DNA from 3 places in the Arthrobacter sp. CMU6 genome. Region 1 is predicted to be linked to each of the others. Evidence: riboswitches for the same ligand, from Rfam matches in the RefSeq annotation. Region 1 holds a riboswitch; each other region holds the start of a gene.
What was found. A riboswitch is a leader RNA that binds a small molecule or an ion and turns the genes downstream of it on or off. The one in region 1 is predicted to bind thiamine pyrophosphate.

Region 1 (5,703 bases):
GCCAGCGTCCCCAGCACAAAACGATGCGGCAGCCGCGCCTTCTGGGCCAGAGCGTCAGCCAGGTCGGTGGGATCGGTGCAGCTCATCAGCAGCACCGCAGGCAGGGCAATGGCCAGGCCCCGCAGCAGAAAACCCAGCCCCAGCTGAAGGGAACCTTCGCTCATGGACCAGAGGCCGACGTCGAGCAGTATCCTTCCGCTGTCGGGCGCCAGGATGGAGGTGCTCCAGCCGCCCACGGCTGCAGCCAGGATCAGCGGCCAGCCGCGCTGCCACAGCAGCGAAAACGTCAGCCCGGCCAGCGGAAAGACCAGCAGCTCGCAGGCGAGCGCCACCGAGGCGGACATCCAGTCGATGGACAGCGCCAGGACCAGGGTGATCAGGAAGACCGCGGCGAACTTGGCCAGCGGATTGGCGCGTGTCAGCACGGCCCGGTTTCCGGCGAGTGTCAGCGCGTCCCTCATGTCGCCGCCTGTTCTGACGTCGGTTCCGCCGACCGAGGCCCGGACCGCCCGCCGGAGCCCAGCCGCAGCTCGGTGCCGCCGAGCACATGGGTGAACTCCTCGTCGTGCGTCACGGACACCACGGCCGTGCCGGCGTCGAGCAGCTCGGAAAGGAATGAGGCAAGCTCCGCCCAGGTGTTGGCGTCCTGGCCGAACGTGGGCTCGTCCAGGACCAGCACCTGCGGGTGGGCGGCCAGGACAGTGGCCACGGACAGCCGGCGTTTCTCCCCGCCGGACAGGGTGTACGGGTTGGCGTCCACGAGATGCGTGAGGCGCAGGCGCTCCAGCAGCTCGTCGACGCGCTCTTCGCCGTGGCCCAGATGGCGCGGTCCGAACTGCAGCTCGTCCAGGACGCGGCCGGTGACGAATTGGTGCTCAGGTTCCTGGAACACTGTGCCGATCCGGGCGATCAGCTGTTCGGCCCGCCACTTGTAGGGGTCGATTCCGGCTCCGCCGCTCAGCTCAACAGTCGCGGAGACCTTGCCGTCCACCGGCGGCAGCAGTCCGGCGAGGGTCAGCGCGAACGTGGACTTGCCGGCGCCGTTGGGGCCGGTGACGGTCAGCGCCTCCCCCGCGCGGACCTGCGCCGTGACGTCCCGCAATACGGGCTCGGGCGGCACGGAGCGGAAGCCGCGGCGCCGGGGCCGTTCCCGCGACACTGCGAGCTTTTCGGCGGCGAGCAGCAGCTGGCCGCTGTCACTGCCGGGGATACCGGCCGCCAGGCGGCGGCGTGTTTCGGGGACGTAGCCCGGGACCCAGACACCAGCGGCGGTAAGCATCCCGCGGGCCTGTTCGAGGACCTCGTCCGGTGTCCCGTCGATAAGCACCGCGCCGTTCACGGCGGATCCCGGCTGCAGGACCACGATGCGGTCCACCAGGTCTTTCCAGGCCGCCACCCGATGCTCCACCACCACCATGGTGGCCCCGGTCTTGTCGAGGCTGCGGCCCACGGCGTCCCGGACCTCCAGGACGCCGGCGGGGTCGAGGTTCGCGGTGGGCTCGTCCAGCAGGATGAGTCCAGGACGCATCGCCAGGATACCGGCGAGCGCCAGGCGCTGCTTCTGGCCGCCGGACAGGGCCGACGTCGGGTGGTCCAGCGGCAGGTGCGAGAGTCCGACGTCGTCCAGTGCCTCGTGCACGCGGCGCCAGATCTCATCGCGCGGCACGGAGAGGTTCTCGGCGCCGAAGGCGACGTCGTCGCCGAGGCGGGAGAGGACCACTTGGGTTTCCGGGTCCTGCTGCATGAGTCCGGCACGGCCCCGCTGCGCGCGTGGGGACGCGCCGTCGATGAGCAGCTCGCCGCTCTCGTCCGCGTCGTCGCTGTCAGCGGAACCGGTGCCTTCGTCGCTGTCCCCCAGCACACCGGCCAGGGCGTGGAGCAGCGTGGACTTGCCGGCCCCGGACGGGCCGAGCAGCAGGACCCGTTCGCCGGGCCGGATGTCCAAATCCAGGGCATGGACGGCGGGTTTGGTGCGGCCGGCGTGGCGCCAGCCCCACCCGCGGGCGTGAACCGCGGCGGGGCGGACGCCGCCGTCGTGGGATGCGGGCATCAGTTGAAGACGGGCTCCGTGGCTGCCTTGCGGGACGCGAAGGAACTCAGCACGCCCGTCTTGGCCAGGCCGCGGGTGGCGATCCAGGACAGGGCACCGGCGATGATCGCGCCGGAAATGGCCGTGAAGATGATGTACGCGAGCTTGTCGCCGGCGGCGTAGGCGATGTTCCAGCCCCACGGCGCAAACGAGTCGTTGAGGCCGCAGAACAGGCCGGCGCCGGCACCCGCAAGCAGCGAAGCCGGGAGGTTGAACTTCCGGTACACCAGCGCGGCGAACACGAGCTCCGCGCCCAGGCCCTGAAGGACACCGGAGATCAGCACCGTGGTGCCGTACTGCGAGCCCATGAGGAGCTCGCCCGTGGCAGCCACCGTTTCGCAGAACAGCGCCGCGCCGGGCTTGCGGATGATGAGCATGCCCAGGACCGCCGGAATCATCCAGCCGCCTGCGTACAGGCCTGTCAGCGGCGGGTAGACGGCGTTGACCGGGGTGGAGATGAGGTTGGCGCCCTGGGACCAGGCCCAGAAGATCACGCCGCCGGCAACGGCGATGAGCGCCGCCACCACGATGTCGGCCACGCGCCAGTTGTAGCTGGTCTTCTTGATTGCTGCAGTTGTCATGATGATCCTCCTGAGGAACAGGAGGGGAAAGCGTTCCCCCGGTTGCCGGTGGCTGGGCCACCTGCTGCCGGGCACTTTGAGAACTCGACTCCCTTGCGCCGGTACTAGCCGGATCAGGTTCGAGGGTCTGCGGCTGTCCGCACTCTCAGCGCCCATCCGCGGTTGCGCTGGCAGTTGCCTTTGCATCCCGACGGCGGCGCTCCCCTGTCGTGATAAATCCGCCCTTGTGGGCGGGTCCAGTTTACACCTCGGCGGCCCCGGGAACGCGGGGTGCCGTCACAATCCGGAAGTCATCCTGCGCTGCCGGGACGGCGGTCCGGAGTACATTGGTGGCCATGACGCAACAGGACTCCGGCAGCGCTGCCCTGCCCGCCTTTGACCCCGATTCCGCCGAGGACCAGCCCGCGGGATCCCTGGAAGCCCTGATCGGTCAGATCGAGGGTGAAATCGCCGAACTGCAGTTCCCGAGGTTCAGCAAGGACGATGCCCTGGCGCTTGGCCTGGAACTGGTGGAACGCGGTAAGGAGGACAATCTGCCCATCGCCATCGACATCACCAAGGGCGAACAGGTCCTCTTCCACGTTGCCCTTGAGGGCGCCACCCCGGACAACGAGGGCTGGGTGCGGGCCAAGCAGCGGACTGCCGTGCGCTACGAGGAGCCCTCGCTGCTGGTTGGCCTGCGCGGCAGGGTGGGCGGGGGCCGGATCGAGGACAACGCCTGGTTCGACCAGTCCGCCTATGCCGCCCACGGCGGAGCCTTCCCCATCTATGTCCGGGATGTCGGCGCGGTGGCCGTGGTCACGGTGTCCGGGCTGCCGCAGAAGGCGGACCACGACCTCGTGGTGCAGGCGTTGCGGGAAATCCACCGGTCCATGCCGATAGGCTAGGGAAAGACCAGTGTTCATCACGCGAGGAGTTCCGGAATGAGTTTCTTCATCAAGCTGCTTGGCACCGGCGTCAGCCTGCTGGCAGGCTTCGCCGGCACCAAGGCCGTCGATACCATCTGGGAAAAGGTCACCGGGAGAAAGCCCCCCAAAGGCGACAAGGACGACGTCCCCACCACGCTGCGCACGGCCCTGACGTTCGCGCTCGTCTCCGCCTCGGTAAGCGCAGTGATCCAGGTGCTGGCCAACCGCGGCACCCAGCGGGCCATCACCCGCTTCGCCAAGACCCAGGACATCGTCTAGCGGCGCACGGCCCGAGCACCGGGCAGTGCTGGCGTCCCGGTTCTACGGGCTCAAACCGGCTGTACGGTTACCGGTTCAACCAGAGGTGCGGTTGCCGCCGTCGTCCTCTTCCGATGCACGGGCCGCCTTGGCGGCCTTCAGCACCACAGCCTCCAGCTCATCGGTGCTGAGCAGCTCCTTGTGGAGGTGTTTGGTGCGGTAGCCGGCGCGGCCCACCATATGGGCCGAGACCGGCGCGGTGAGCAGCTGGAAGATCCAGGCCACGACCAGCACCGGCCACACCCACCAGGTGCGCAGCTGCAGCCCCACCGCCGCCAGCAGCAGGAACAGCCCGAGCACCTGCGGCTTGGTGGCGGCGTGCATGCGGCTCATCAAGTCCGGGAAGCGGATCAGGCCGATGGCGGCGGCGAGGGACATCAGCGCGCCCGCCACCATGAACACGGCCGATACAGCATCGATCACGGTATCCACGGCACTCGGTTCAGGACTCATTGGGCTGCTCCCGCCTGTCGGCCACGAAGCGGGCCACCGTGACCGAGCCGATGAACCCGATGACGGACACCGCCACCACCAGCATCAGGTTGTTCAGGTGCCGGTTCACGGCCATGTCGATGCACAGCGCCGCCCCGAGGATGGCCAGCAGCACATCCGCGGCGAGGACCCGGTCCAGCAGCGAGGGGCCGCGGGCGATCCGGATGATCGCGCCCGCGGCGGCGAGGGCCAGCGCCACAGCCGTGACGGTGAGGACCAGCTCCATCATGCGCCAACCTCCTGGTTCAGGGCGGCAAGCTCTTCCTTGGTTCCCATGATCCTGATGAGCCCCGCTTCGGTGTCCCGGACTTCCTTGCGCAGCTTGAGGACATCCTCGCCGTTGCGGACGTTCAGTCCGTGGATGTAGAGCGTGGAGGTGGATCTGTCCATCTCCACAACCAGTGACCCCGGGATCAGGGAGATCACGTGGCCGGTCGCCGTCACCATCAGGTCCGAATGGCTGCGCAACGGAACAGCGACGACGGCGTTGGTCACCTTGGGCCCCTGGGCCACCGCAAGGTAGAACACCTGGCAGCTGGCGGCCACCACCCTGCCGAGGAACACCGCCGCGAACGGAACGGCCCGCAGCACGTTGAACCGGCCGCTCAGCTCCACCGGCGGCAGGTAGAACAGGCGCGCCACCGCAACCGCGAGCAGGGCGCCGAAGAGCAGGTTGCCGGGGCTGAAGTCCTGCCAGAGTGCTCCCCAGACGATGACCAGCCAGACCAGCAGCGGCAGTTCCTGCCGCAGGGACACCCTTTTCCGGCTCACTTTCCGCCTCCGTTCAGCGCCAGGGCCGGAACGGGCGCGGCGTCACCGAGCACCGCCTGGATGTAAGCGGACCTGTCCAGCATGGCCGCGGCGGACTGGTCCGCCACCTGGAAAAGAGGTCCGGCGAAGACGGTGAGCGCCACGCCCAGCACCACCAGGCCCAGCGTGGACCCGACCATGGTCCGGGGCAGGAGGCGCACCGCCGTCGTGCCCTTTTCCGGGACGGGGACCGCCAGGAGTACCGGGTCGGGGTGCTCAGCATCCTCGGCCTTGCGCCAGAAGGCACGGTTCCATACCCGGGCGACGGCCAGGAGGGTCAGGAGGCTTGTCAGCACGCCGCCGATCACCAGGGCGTAGGCCAGCGGGGTTCCCAGCCCGATGCCGGCCTGGATCAGGCCGAGCTTGCCGAGGAAACCCGAGAACGGCGGGATGCCGGCCAGGTTCATGGCGGGCACGAAGAACAGCAGGGCCAGCAGTGGGGACAGTTTGGCCAGCCCGGCGAGCCGGTCCACCGAGGAGCTGCCGCCGCGGCGCTCGATCAGTC
Region 2 (5,703 bases), on a different contig from region 1:
CGTTGGCGCCGAGCACTGCGACAATTTCCCCTGCATACAGGTGAAGGTTGATGTTTCGGAGCAGCACTTCATTGTCGTCCGGCGGAACTGAAGCGGACGGATGCCGCCTCAGGTTTCGGGCGCGGCGCCTCGCCGGGAGTACTGTGCGGCTGACCCAAAGCCCTTCGGCGGCCAGCACCACCTCGCCCCGGCCGGGCTGCGTTTCCGGTTTTACCGCCGGTTCCGGCGCGGTGACATCTGGCGCGGCGGCGTCCAGGGCTGCCGCCTCCGGTCCGGCCAGGGCCCGCAAGGCGGCGCGCACTTCTGGAGAGCCCAGGCCGCCCGGCACGCCGAATACAGCCTGCAGTTCTGATTCCAAGGGCAGCCAGCAGCCCGCGGCCAGCAGCTCAGGGGCTTCCTGTGCCAGGACGGCTTCCGTTGGCCCGTCGGCAAGGATGTCCCCGTCTGCGCTGAGCACGATCGCTCGTTCCGGCAGGCTGCTCAAGCCGGCAGGGCCCGCAAATTCGTCGATCCGGTGCTCCACGAGCACCACTGCGGGACCGTACCTGCCAACCGCGTCGGCAATGGCCTCCCTTACCGACGCTATACCCTCGGCATCGAGCATGGACGTCGGCTCGTCAAGCAGCAGCAATTCCGGCTCGACGATTAGGCTTGCTGCCAAGGCGATTCGCTGCCCCTCCCCGCCGGACAGCCGTGCGGTTCCGCGGCTCCTGAGTGCATGGGCACTGACGGCATCCAGGGCGGTGCTGATGCGTGCAGGAATCAGATGCGGGGCGACGCCGCGGTTTTCCAGCGGCAGTGCCAGCTCCTGCTCTACATCCGGCAGGCAGATCGACGATTCCGGATCCTGGTTCAGGACACTGACCTGGCGTGAGAGTTCTACGACTTCAGTTTCCGTCGTTTGGCGGCCGCAGACGGTGACGTTCCCGGTCAAAGTCGCTACCACCGAGTGCGGGATGACGCCGGTAAGCAGCTGCAGCAGCGTTGATTTTCCTGCCCCGGAAGGCCCGAAAATGATGGCGTGTTCACCTGCAGCGAGCCGCAGGGAGATATTGCGCAGCACCGGAGCGGTACGGTGCGGATATTCAACGGAGACGTGCTCCAGCACCACTGCGGGCACCCGGGGGCTTTTCACTGCCTTAGACCTTGATGAGCCGGTCACGGCCGATCGCGAAATTATCAACAACCCCGGTCTTTACGACAGCCTGCACGATCATGCGGGCGAGCAGCCCGCCGAGGACAATCCCCGAGACCAGCTGGATCGCCAGCCGGATGACAAACAGGTCCTGGCCGTACCAGCCGAAACGGAACGCTGAGAAGAAGAACACCAGTCCCGCGCCCATCAGCCCGGAAAGCGCGTAGATCCTCCAGCTGAAGGACTTGTAGCGGGTCAGCGCGAAGGGCAGCTCGCTGCCCAGACCCTGGATGGCGGCAACGAGGAAGAGCATCGGGCCAGCGGGTGAGCCAAGAAAGATTATCTCGATTCCGGCAGCCAGCATTTCCGCAATGATCCCGGCGAAGGGGCGCCTGATGATGGCTATTGCGATCGGGGCGACCAGCAGCCAGCCCCCGATCAGGAAATGGGATGCCAGGTCTCCGGCGGGACCCATCAGGACGGAGAGCCCGGTCCAGGCCTGGACCAAAGCCCAGTAGAGGAAGCCGAAAACCACACCGAGAACAACCAACAGCACGAGGTCTTTGAGCGTGAAGGGGACGCGTTTTCGGGCAGGCGTCGTCGGGGCCGGGGTGGTCGAGGTTTGGGGATGCACTATCGCGCCCTTTCTGAGGAATAAACAGGGCACGGGATTAGAGTCTTGTCTCTCCCTGCGCTGGCATGATCCAGATCAGGTTCAACGGTCGAAGCTTGAGAAGCTTCCTCTCAGCCCGGCTCACCGGACTCCCGTGTTCGAACCTGACTGTACACCGGGGGGGCATTTCTTTGGCAAGCCCCCGGTTAGGAGTAGGGTTTGCTTCAGTGACACGGGGTGCCCTGCTGATAAGGGCTGAGAGAACACCCGTTGAACCTGATCTAGTTAGTACTAGCGAAGGGATGTCGCGAATGACTATTCGCCTGACGCCTGACCATGCCTGGACCATGCTCGAACGGGTCCGGGGAACAACACCACTGATTCAGTGCTTGACCAATACCGTGGTGACGAATTTCACCGCCAATGTGCTGCTTGCCCTAGGCGCGGCACCGGCGATGGTTGATGTCCCCGCCGAGGCAGGACCGTTCGCGCGGGTCGCGTCGGGAGTGCTCGTGAATCTGGGCACCCCTCACGAAGAACAGCAGGCGGGCATGCGCAAGGCTGTGCACGGCGCGTCCGAATCCGGGACGCCCTGGGTTCTTGATCCGGTGGCCGTCGGCGTTTTGCCGGTCCGTACGGCGCTGGCCGCCGAGCTGCTGGATCACCGCCCGACGGCGGTCCGCGGCAACGCTTCAGAGGTCCTGGCGCTGGCCGGCGTGGGGCAGGGCGGACGCGGCGTCGATGCCGTGGATGGGTCGGAAACCGCCTTGGACGCAGCCAAGAGCCTGGCCCGCCGGTACGAGTCGATACTGGCCGTCTCGGGGCCAACCGACATCATCACGGATGGTACTGATGTCATCAGGATCAGCAACGGCCACCCGCATCTGACCAAAGTCACCGGCGGAGGCTGTGCGCTGGGAGCCGTCACCGCGGCCTTTCTCGCCGTCAACGATGACAAGCTCGCCGCTACCGCCGCTGCCACTGCCGTATACACGGTGGCCGCGGAAACGGCAGCTGAGGGCGTCCCCGGCCCGGGCACTTTCGCCGTCGCGTTCCTTGACGCCCTGACAGGTATCAACGATGAAATGATCTCCTCCCGAATGAATATCTCATGACCGCCGGGGACAGGACGGCCGGGCGCATCGAGGGCATCTATTTGGTGACCGATCCGCAGCTATGCGGTCCCAGGGGAGTGGTGGAGACTGCCCGGGCGGCTGTTGCAGGCGGGGTGCGGATCGTCCAGGTCCGTGAAAAAAGCGCGAGCACCGCCGACCTGTACGAGCTGGTCCTCCGTACCGCTGAAGCTGTGGGGCACGCGGCTACCGTTTTGGTGGATGACCGGATCGACGTGTTCTTGGCGGCGCGGGCGGCAGGGGCCGCCGTGCACGGAGTTCATGTGGGCCAGAGCGATCTTCCCGTCGAACGGGTTCGGGCGCTGGTGGGCGCCGGGGCCGTCGTCGGACTGACCGCAAACACCCGCGAACATTTGGATACCCTGCATGCCCTGCCCGCGGGGACGGTGGATTACCTAGGGGTGGGGGTTATCCGTCCGACTTCCACAAAGCCTGACCACCCGGCTCCGTTGGGCATTGAGGGCTTCGGGCGAACCGCGGCCGCTACGCCCCTGCCGTGTGTTGCCATAGGCGGCATTAAACCCGGTGATGTCGTCCCGCTGCGCCGCGCCGGGGCATCGGGGTTAGCGGTCGTGTCAGCCATATGCGCTGCGGATAATCCAAGGCACAGCGCCGAAGACTTTGTCGCACGGTGGGGTTCCTGAGGACCTAGCCGCCTAGCCGGGCATCGGCACAAGCATGCCCGGAGAAACCGCACCTGCCATAGAACTGCGCAGTGCCATCCATTCGTTTCGTCCCCCCGAAAGAAAGCGAAGAACCATGCAAATCTCAGAACAGATCGTCCTCGTCACCGGTGGCGGACGCGGCCTCGGCCACAGCATCGTTCAGGCGTTTGCGGACCAGGGCTCCCGGGTAGTGATCAATTACCGCAACAGCGCAGAGGAGAGCGAAGCTCTGGCCGCAAAGTACGGCCCCGGCCAGGCTGTTGCCCTGCAGGCTGACGTGACCGACGCCGATCAGGTCGCAGCCACGCTGGCCCAAGCCCAGGCCCACTTCGGCGGGGCGGTGACCACCGTGGTCAATAACGCCCTGGCGGATTTCTCCTTCAACGGCGACGCCCGGTCCGGCGCTGCCGGCATCACCTGGCCGGAATTCGAAGCCCAGTTCTCCGGCAGCGTCCGCGGCGCGCTGAACACCATTCAGCAGGCACTGCCTGGCATGCTGGAACACGGATTCGGCCGGATCATCAACATCGGCACCAACCTGTTCCAGAACCCGGTGGTCCCCTACCACGATTACACCGCGGCGAAGGCGGCCCTGCTGGCTTTAACCCGAACGATGGCCGCCGACCTGGGCCAGCACAATGTTTCGGTGAACATGGTCTCCGGCGGGCTGCTGCGCACTACCGATGCCAGCGCCGCCACGCCTGAGGAGGTTTTCGACTACATCGCCGCGGCCACACCCCTGCGCCGGGTCACCACCCCGTCGGGATTTGCCGACGCCATCCTGTTCTTCGCCTCCCCCTGGGCCCGCTCCGTCACCGGTCAAAATCTGGTGGTCGACGGCGGCCTGGTCATGAACTAGGGGCGGAGCGCCATGCCGGACCCGGCCGCATCCCAGCGGCAGCTTCACTTCAATGCTTTCCTCTTCGGCTGCGGCCACCACGGGGCCGCCTGGCGCAGGCCGGGATCCCCGGTGGACCAGCTGGGGAACATTGGCTTTTACGAACGGTTGGCCCAAAGCGCCGAACGGGGTCTTTTCGATGCGGTGTTTTTCGCCGATGGTCACTCCGTCGGCGATCCGGGCGAGGGACCGCGGTGGTTCCTTGAACCACTGACCGCGCTGGCGGCGATGGCCCGGGCCACCAGCAGGATTGGGCTGGTCAGCACCGTCTCGACGACTTTTTACACACCCTTCCATGCTGCGCGGATGCTGGCGTCCCTTGATCACATCAGCGCCGGACGCGTCGGCTGGAACGTCGTTACTTCCATGTTCGACGCCGAAGCCCGCAACCATGGGTTGGAGGCGATGCCTGCTCATGGGGAACGGTATGCCAGGGCGGCGGAATTTATTGAGGTGGCGCTACGGCTCTGGGATTCCTGGGCCGATGATGCGCTGATGATGGACCGGGCGGGCGCCTACGGTGATCCGGATAAACTGCAGCCGTTGCACCATGTCGGTGACCATTTCCGGGTGGAGGGACCGCTGACAGTGCCCCGGCCGCCCCAAGGCCGGCCTGTGCTGTTCCAGGCAGGCGCCTCCGAGCAGGGCCGCGTCCTGGCTTCACGGTATGCCGAGGGGATCTACGCCGTCGCCTATGATCTGCCCTCGGCCCAGGACTATTACGCCGATATGAAAAGGCGCATCGCAGCCGTGGGGCGAAACCCTGACACGGTGGCCATTATGCCCGGCCTGGTCACCTACGTGGGGACCACGAAGGCAGAGGCCCGCCGCCGGCAGGCTGAGGTGGACGCCCTGCTCCCGACCGCCCAGTCGCTGGCCCAGCTTGGCACGTTTATCGGTCAGGACTGCTCGCACTGGGAGCTGGATGCGCCCGTCCCATCGCTGCCGCCGGCTGACGGGTTCAGCGGACCGCAGGGCCGCTACAGAACGATCCTGCGGATCATCGAGGCGGAGAAGCCAACAGTCCGGCAACTGCTGGGAAGGCTGGCCGCCGGCGGCGGCCACTGCACGATGCTGGGAACTCCGGAGCAGATCGCTGATCAGATCGAGCTGTGGTTTCGCTCTGGTGCCGCGGACGGGTTCAACCTTATGCCGCCGCTGCTGCCCGATTCGCTTGACGAGTTCGTGGACCGGGTGATTCCGGTTTTACAGCGGCGTGGCCTTTTCCGCAGCAGCTACACCGCGGACACGCTGCGCGG
Region 3 (5,703 bases), on a different contig from region 1:
AAAGTCCTGGGACAAGGACGAAGCCGCCCGGATGGCGAAGAAGTTCGCCGACCAGGAGGACTTCACGCTGGATGACTTCCTGGCGCAGATGCAGCAGATCCGCAAAATGGGCTCCATGAAGAAGATGCTCATGATGATGCCCGGTGCGCAGAACATCCGGCAGCAGCTGGAGCAGTTCGACGAGCGCGAGATCGACCGGGTGGAGGCCATTGTCCGTTCCATGACCCCGCACGAGCGGGTGGCACCCAAGATCATCAACGGCTCCCGCCGGGCCCGCATCGCCCGTGGCTCGGGCGTGCACGTGTCCGAGGTCAACGGGCTGCTGGAACGCTTCGCGCAGGCCCAGAAGATGATGAAGAAGATGGCCCAGGGCGGCGGCATGCCGGGTATGCCCGGGATGCCAGGCATGGGAGCCGGCGGTGCCCGCAAGGGCGGCAAGAACGCGCCCAAGAAGAAGGCCCGTTCCGGCAACCCTGCCAAGGCGGCCCAGGAGCTGCGCGAAGCGGAGGCCAGGCGGGCCGGGGCATCGAAGGCAGTGCCCACCGGGGCAGCGTTCGGCCAGCAGTCGGCCGACTTCGATCCGTCCCAGCTGAACCTGCCCAAGGGCTTCGACAAGTTCATGGGCGGCAAATAGGGCGCACCGGTGATGTCGGCCGGCGCCGATGTCAGACCGCTGCCATAAGGTTGGGTCATGTATAAGCAGCGGGTAGTGTTCGTCCACGGTGCCGGCAATTTCGGCTCCGCGGCGTGGCCGCGCCAGCACGGCATGGCCCTGCAGTACGACGCCCTGTTTCTGCGCCGCCACGGCTTTGACGCCGAGGCCGAACCGCTGGAGACCGACTTCGCCGAGGACACCCGCATTGTGCTGCGTTCGCTGGCCGACGACGGGTGCGGCACTGCCGGGGGGCACGTCGTGGCGCATTCGCAGGGCGCCATCGCCGCGATGATGGCCGCGGTCGAACGCCCGGACCTGGTCTTCTCGCTGACGCTCGTGGAACCGGCCTGCCTGTCGCTCACCGCCGACTTGCCTGCCACCGCCGCGCACCGTGCCCTGATGGAGCCGCTGTTCGAAGTCAGGCACCAGCTTGGCGACGACGACTACGAACGCGAGTTTTTACGCCGTGCCTTCGCCGCCGACACGCCGGAGCCCAGTACCCCCGAGGCGAAGCGGGCTGCGCGCCGGCTGCGCCTGCAGGCAGCACCATGGCAGGCGCCGCTGCAGATCGTGCCTGGTGTTCCCACTCTGGTCCTCACCGGCGGTTGGGAGCCCTTGTACGAGGAAATCGCCGGGTACCTGCGGGAAACGGGCGCCCTGCACCGCATTGCTGCGGGCGGGCACCGGCCCCACGACTCACCGGAAGGCGACCGCTACATCAGGTCGTTCATCGCCGAGGTCAGCCGGCGGCAGCAGCCTAGGGCATCCTGAGGGACAGGGCATCCTGAGGGACAGGGGCCCCCTGACAAACCTTCGGGACACCCCGCCCGGCCAGCCCCCAATGCCGGCCGGACGGGAACTCCCAAAAGCGGTCAGTTCCGGGCTGACTCCGGAAGCCGAAGCTCAGGCAGGTACACCTTTCCGCCCGCAGCGAGGAATTCCTGGCTCTTCTCGCGCATTCCCTCCGCCATCTCGGCGAGGGCGGCCTGCGCCTCGGCGGAGCCGTACTCGTTCCGGATGTCCTGGCTGATCCGCATGGAGCAGAATTTGGGCCCGCACATCGAACAGAAATGCGCCGTCTTGGCAGGCTCCGCCGGCAGTGTCTCGTCGTGGAAGGACTCGGCCGTCACCGGGTCCAGCGACAACGCGAACTGGTCGCGCCACCGGAACTCGAACCGGGCCTTGGACAGTGCGTCATCCCGCTCGTTCGCGCCGGGGTGCCCCTTGGCAAGGTCGGCAGCGTGGGCGGCGATCTTGTACGTGATGACGCCGGTCTTCACGTCGTCCTTGTTCGGCAGGCCCAGGTGTTCCTTGGGCGTGACGTAGCACAGCATGGCGGTGCCGTAGCGGGCGATTTCGGTGGCGCCGATGGCCGAGGTGATGTGGTCGTATCCGGGGGCCACGTCCGTAACCAGCGGTCCCAGGGTGTAGAAGGGCGCACCCTTGCAAAGCTCCTGCTGGCGCTCAACGTTTTCACGTACCAGATGGAACGGGATGTGCCCCGGACCTTCCACCATGACCTGCACGTCGTACTCCCAGGCACGCTGGGTCAGCTCGGCCAGCGTGTCCAGTTCGGCAAACTGCGCGGCGTCGTTGGCATCCGCCGTCGCGCCCGGCCGGAGGCCGTCTCCCAGTGAGAAGGCGACGTCGTACTTCGCGAAGATCTCGCACAGTTCGTCAAAGTGGGTGTACAGGAAGTTTTCCTGGTGGTGGGCAAGGCACCAGCCGGCCATGATCGAGCCGCCGCGGGAAACAATACCGGTCACGCGGTTCGCCGTGAGCGGCACGTACCGCAGCAGCACGCCGGCGTGGATTGTCATGTAGTCCACACCCTGCTCGCACTGTTCGATGACGGTGTCGCGGAAGATTTCCCAGGTGAGTGCGTTCGCTTCGCCGTTGACCTTTTCCAGGGCCTGGTAGATCGGCACCGTGCCGATCGGCACGGGGGAGTTGCGGATGAGCCATTCGCGTGTGGTGTGGATGTCGTCTCCCGTGGACAGGTCCATGACCGTGTCAGCGCCCCACTGGGTGGCCCACTGCAGCTTGTCCACCTCCTCGGCAATGGAGCTGGTGACGGCCGAGTTGCCGATGTTGGCGTTGATTTTCACCAGGAAGGCCTTGCCGATGATCATCGGCTCCGATTCCGGGTGGTTGATGTTGCTGGGGATGATGGCCCGTCCGGCTGCGAGTTCGCTGCGGACCAGTTCCACATCGCAGTTTTCGCGGAGGGCCACGAAACGCATTTCTGGGGTGATGATGCCTTGCCGGGCATAGTGCATCTGCGTCACAGTCTTGCCTTCCACCGCACGGCGGGGCACCGGCTTGGCGCCCTTCCATTCAGCGGAGGCCGCGCCACGGCGCACGGCCGACTTGCCGTCGTCGAGCAGATTCCGTTCACGTCCGTGGTACGTCTCGGTGTCTGCCCGTGCCGCAATCCATTCCGAACGGAACGGCGCGAGGCCCACCACCGGGTCGCTGCCCGGACCCGCCGTGCGGTAAACCCGCAGCGGAGCGTTCTGCTCGCCGTTAGGTGAAGGCTCCAGGGCGATTTCCGTTACCGGAACCCGCAGGCCGTCCCCCTCCAGATACGCCAGTGAATGGGATTTCAGTGACTGCGTGGTACTTCCGGCGGCTTCACTCTGGGCTGCACTGATTTGGGCTGAATCAATTTGGGTAGGGGTCAGCTGTGGTTTCTGGGTGCTCAATTTACTGCTCACTTCCTTCGCCGGCATTACCCGGACAGGTTCAACGGTCGCAGGCTGCACCAGCCTGATCTCAGCCCCTGCAGGGGCACCCGTGTGGTCGTAGACGAAGCTACCACACGCCGGATTGTGCCCGTCTACCGTGAAGCCCGCGCCGGAAAGGTCAGGATCCCGGTGGCGGGAGCCGATTAGGCTGGAAGCATGGCGTACATCATCGAATTCAGCGGACCCGTGCTCACTGCTGCGGACGAGGAACGCCGCGGGCTCTGGGCCGTGGACGGGAAGCTGACGTTCAATCCTCCGGGGCAACGGCCGGACGCCGTCCTGGACGGCTGGGTCCTGCCCGGTTTCGCGGATGCCCACTGCCACATCGGACTGGGCCCGGGCGGTCCTGTGGACGACGACGTCGCGTACCGCCAGGCCATCACGGACCGCGACGCCGGCACTCTCCTTGTCCGGGACGCCGGGGCCGCCAGCGACACCCGGTGGCTCCAGCAGCGCGCCGACATCCCGCGGATCATCAGGGCGGGACGGCACGTGGCCCGGTCCCGCCGGTACCTGAGGAACTTCGCGGTGGAAGTCGAGCCGGAGGGCCTCGTGGAGGCGGTGCGCAAGCAGGCGCGGGAAGGCGACGGCTGGGTCAAGCTGGTGGGGGACTGGATCGACCGGGCCGCCGGCGACCTCGCGCCATCATTCCCGGCCGAAGCCGTGCGGGACGCCGTCCGCGCCGCCCACGACGAAGGGGCGAGGGTCACGGCGCACTGCTTCGGCGAGGACACCCTCGATGACATGCTGGACGCCGGTATCGACTGCATCGAACACGCCACCGGCCTGCTGCCACGGCACATTCCGCGGCTGGTCGACCAGCAGGTGCCGATCGTGCCGACACTCATCAATATCGCCACCTTCCCGGACATCGCCGCCCAGGCCGAGCCGAAGTTTCCGCGGTATGCGGAACACATGCGCGCACTGTGGGACCGCCGTCGCGAGCGCATCCTGGAAGCCTACGAGGCCGGCGTCGACATTTACGCGGGAACGGACGCCGGCAGCGTGATCCGCCACGGCCGTATTGCGGACGAAATCCTCGAACTTCACGCCGCCGGGATTCCGGCGCCGGCGGCGCTGGACGCGGCCTGCTGGCGTGCGCGCCGCTGGCTGGGGGCCGACGGCCTGGCGGAAGGGGCGGCCGCCGACGTCGTAGTCTGCCGGGAGGACCCCCGCGCCGTGCCGGAGACCATCCGGAACCTTGCGAATGTGGTGCTTCGGGGAAAGATCGTGCATTAGGAATAAATTGAAGCTTCAAGTAATTTAGAGATGTAGAGGCCGCCGAAATCCGGTGGTCCGGACATTCGGGAGTATTCAATGACAGCAGCAGACAGCAGCCAGGACTTGCTTCCTGCCGACCTCACCATGGGCACCGTCATGCTCAAGGTGGGCGACATGAAGCTCATGACCGATTACTACCAGCGCGCTCTCGGCCTGGATGTCGTTGCCGAGCAGGACGGCGGCCTCTACCTTGGCCGGCGCACGACGCCGCTGGTGCACCTTGCTCCCGCTCCGGGCCTCACCATTCCCGGCCGGGGCGAGGCCGGACTCTTCCACACGGCGCTCCTGTTCGAAGAACAGTCCTCGCTGGCCGCCACCATTGCCAGCGCGGCCCAGTACGAGCCGCAGTCCTTTGTGGGCAGCGCCGACCATCTGGTGAGCGAGGCGTTCTATTTCACCGACCCCGAAGGCAACGGGATCGAGCTCTACTGGGACCGTCCCCGCGAGGCCTGGTCCTGGGACGGCAAGAATGTAGTCATGGACAGCCTGGCGCTGCCGCCGCAGAAGTACCTCCAGGAGCACCTCACGCAGGAGTCCGTGGAAGGCCAGCGCGGCGCCGACGCGGGGGTGGGGCACGTCCATTTGCAGGTTGGTGACGTCCAGTCCGCCCATGACTTCTACGTCGGCACCCTGGGGTTCGAAAAAACGGCTGGCTGGCACGGCCAGGCCCTCTTTGTGTCCGCTGGCGGCTACCACCATCACATGGCCATGAATGTCTGGAACAGCCGGGGTGCCGGTCCGCGCCGGGATACGCTGGGCCTCGGCGAGGTCCTGATCGAGGTCCCGTCCGGGGACGACGTCGGCGCCCTCGCCGACCGTCTCAGGGTCGCCGGAGTCGAATCGCACCACACCGGCGCCGAGCTCCGCTTCGAGGATCCGTGGCGCAACCGCCTCCGCGTTGCTGTCCGGTAAGGCTGCAGTCCGATAAGCCAGTGCGCTAAGCCCGGCGGACCCGGTTGGGTTAGGCTGACATTCGAAGAGCCCCGGCCGGCACCGCCGCTGCCGGGGCATGCACCGCCG

Region 2: it holds a riboswitch for thiamine pyrophosphate, as region 1 does, so the genes downstream of both, thiM (hydroxyethylthiazole kinase) here and AC5RWD_RS05795 (ECF transporter S component) in region 1, are expected to answer to the same signal.
Region 3: it holds a riboswitch for thiamine pyrophosphate, as region 1 does, so the genes downstream of both, thiC (phosphomethylpyrimidine synthase ThiC) here and AC5RWD_RS05795 (ECF transporter S component) in region 1, are expected to answer to the same signal.

What each region holds. Positions count from the first base shown of each region.
Region 1 is NZ_JBNHFL010000006.1:37,438-43,140, reverse strand. It holds gene AC5RWD_RS05805 (energy-coupling factor transporter transmembrane component T family protein) at 1-461, opposite strand, end outside; gene AC5RWD_RS05800 (ABC transporter ATP-binding protein) at 458-2,050, opposite strand; gene AC5RWD_RS05795 (ECF transporter S component) at 2,050-2,670, opposite strand; TPP riboswitch at 2,743-2,886, opposite strand; gene AC5RWD_RS05790 (heme-degrading domain-containing protein) at 3,006-3,557, shown strand; gene AC5RWD_RS05785 (DUF4235 domain-containing protein) at 3,594-3,857, shown strand; gene mnhG (monovalent cation/H(+) antiporter subunit G) at 3,933-4,349, opposite strand; gene AC5RWD_RS05775 (MrpF/PhaF family protein) at 4,339-4,617, opposite strand; gene AC5RWD_RS05770 (Na+/H+ antiporter subunit E) at 4,614-5,159, opposite strand; gene AC5RWD_RS05765 (Na+/H+ antiporter subunit D) at 5,156-5,703, opposite strand, start outside.
Region 2 is NZ_JBNHFL010000003.1:138,450-144,152, reverse strand. It holds gene AC5RWD_RS03220 (ABC transporter ATP-binding protein) at 1-1,135, opposite strand, end outside; gene AC5RWD_RS03215 (ECF transporter S component) at 1,140-1,769, opposite strand; TPP riboswitch at 1,805-1,914, opposite strand; TPP riboswitch at 1,972-2,068, shown strand; gene thiM (hydroxyethylthiazole kinase) at 2,060-2,863, shown strand; gene thiE (thiamine phosphate synthase) at 2,860-3,525, shown strand; gene AC5RWD_RS03200 (3-oxoacyl-ACP reductase) at 3,641-4,405, shown strand; gene AC5RWD_RS03195 (LLM class flavin-dependent oxidoreductase) at 4,418-5,703, shown strand, end outside.
Region 3 is NZ_JBNHFL010000026.1:53,403-59,105, forward strand. It holds gene ffh (signal recognition particle protein) at 1-634, shown strand, start outside; gene AC5RWD_RS17390 (alpha/beta fold hydrolase) at 692-1,426, shown strand; gene thiC (phosphomethylpyrimidine synthase ThiC) at 1,528-3,360, opposite strand; TPP riboswitch at 3,356-3,463, opposite strand; gene AC5RWD_RS17400 (amidohydrolase family protein) at 3,559-4,641, shown strand; gene AC5RWD_RS17405 (VOC family protein) at 4,720-5,595, shown strand.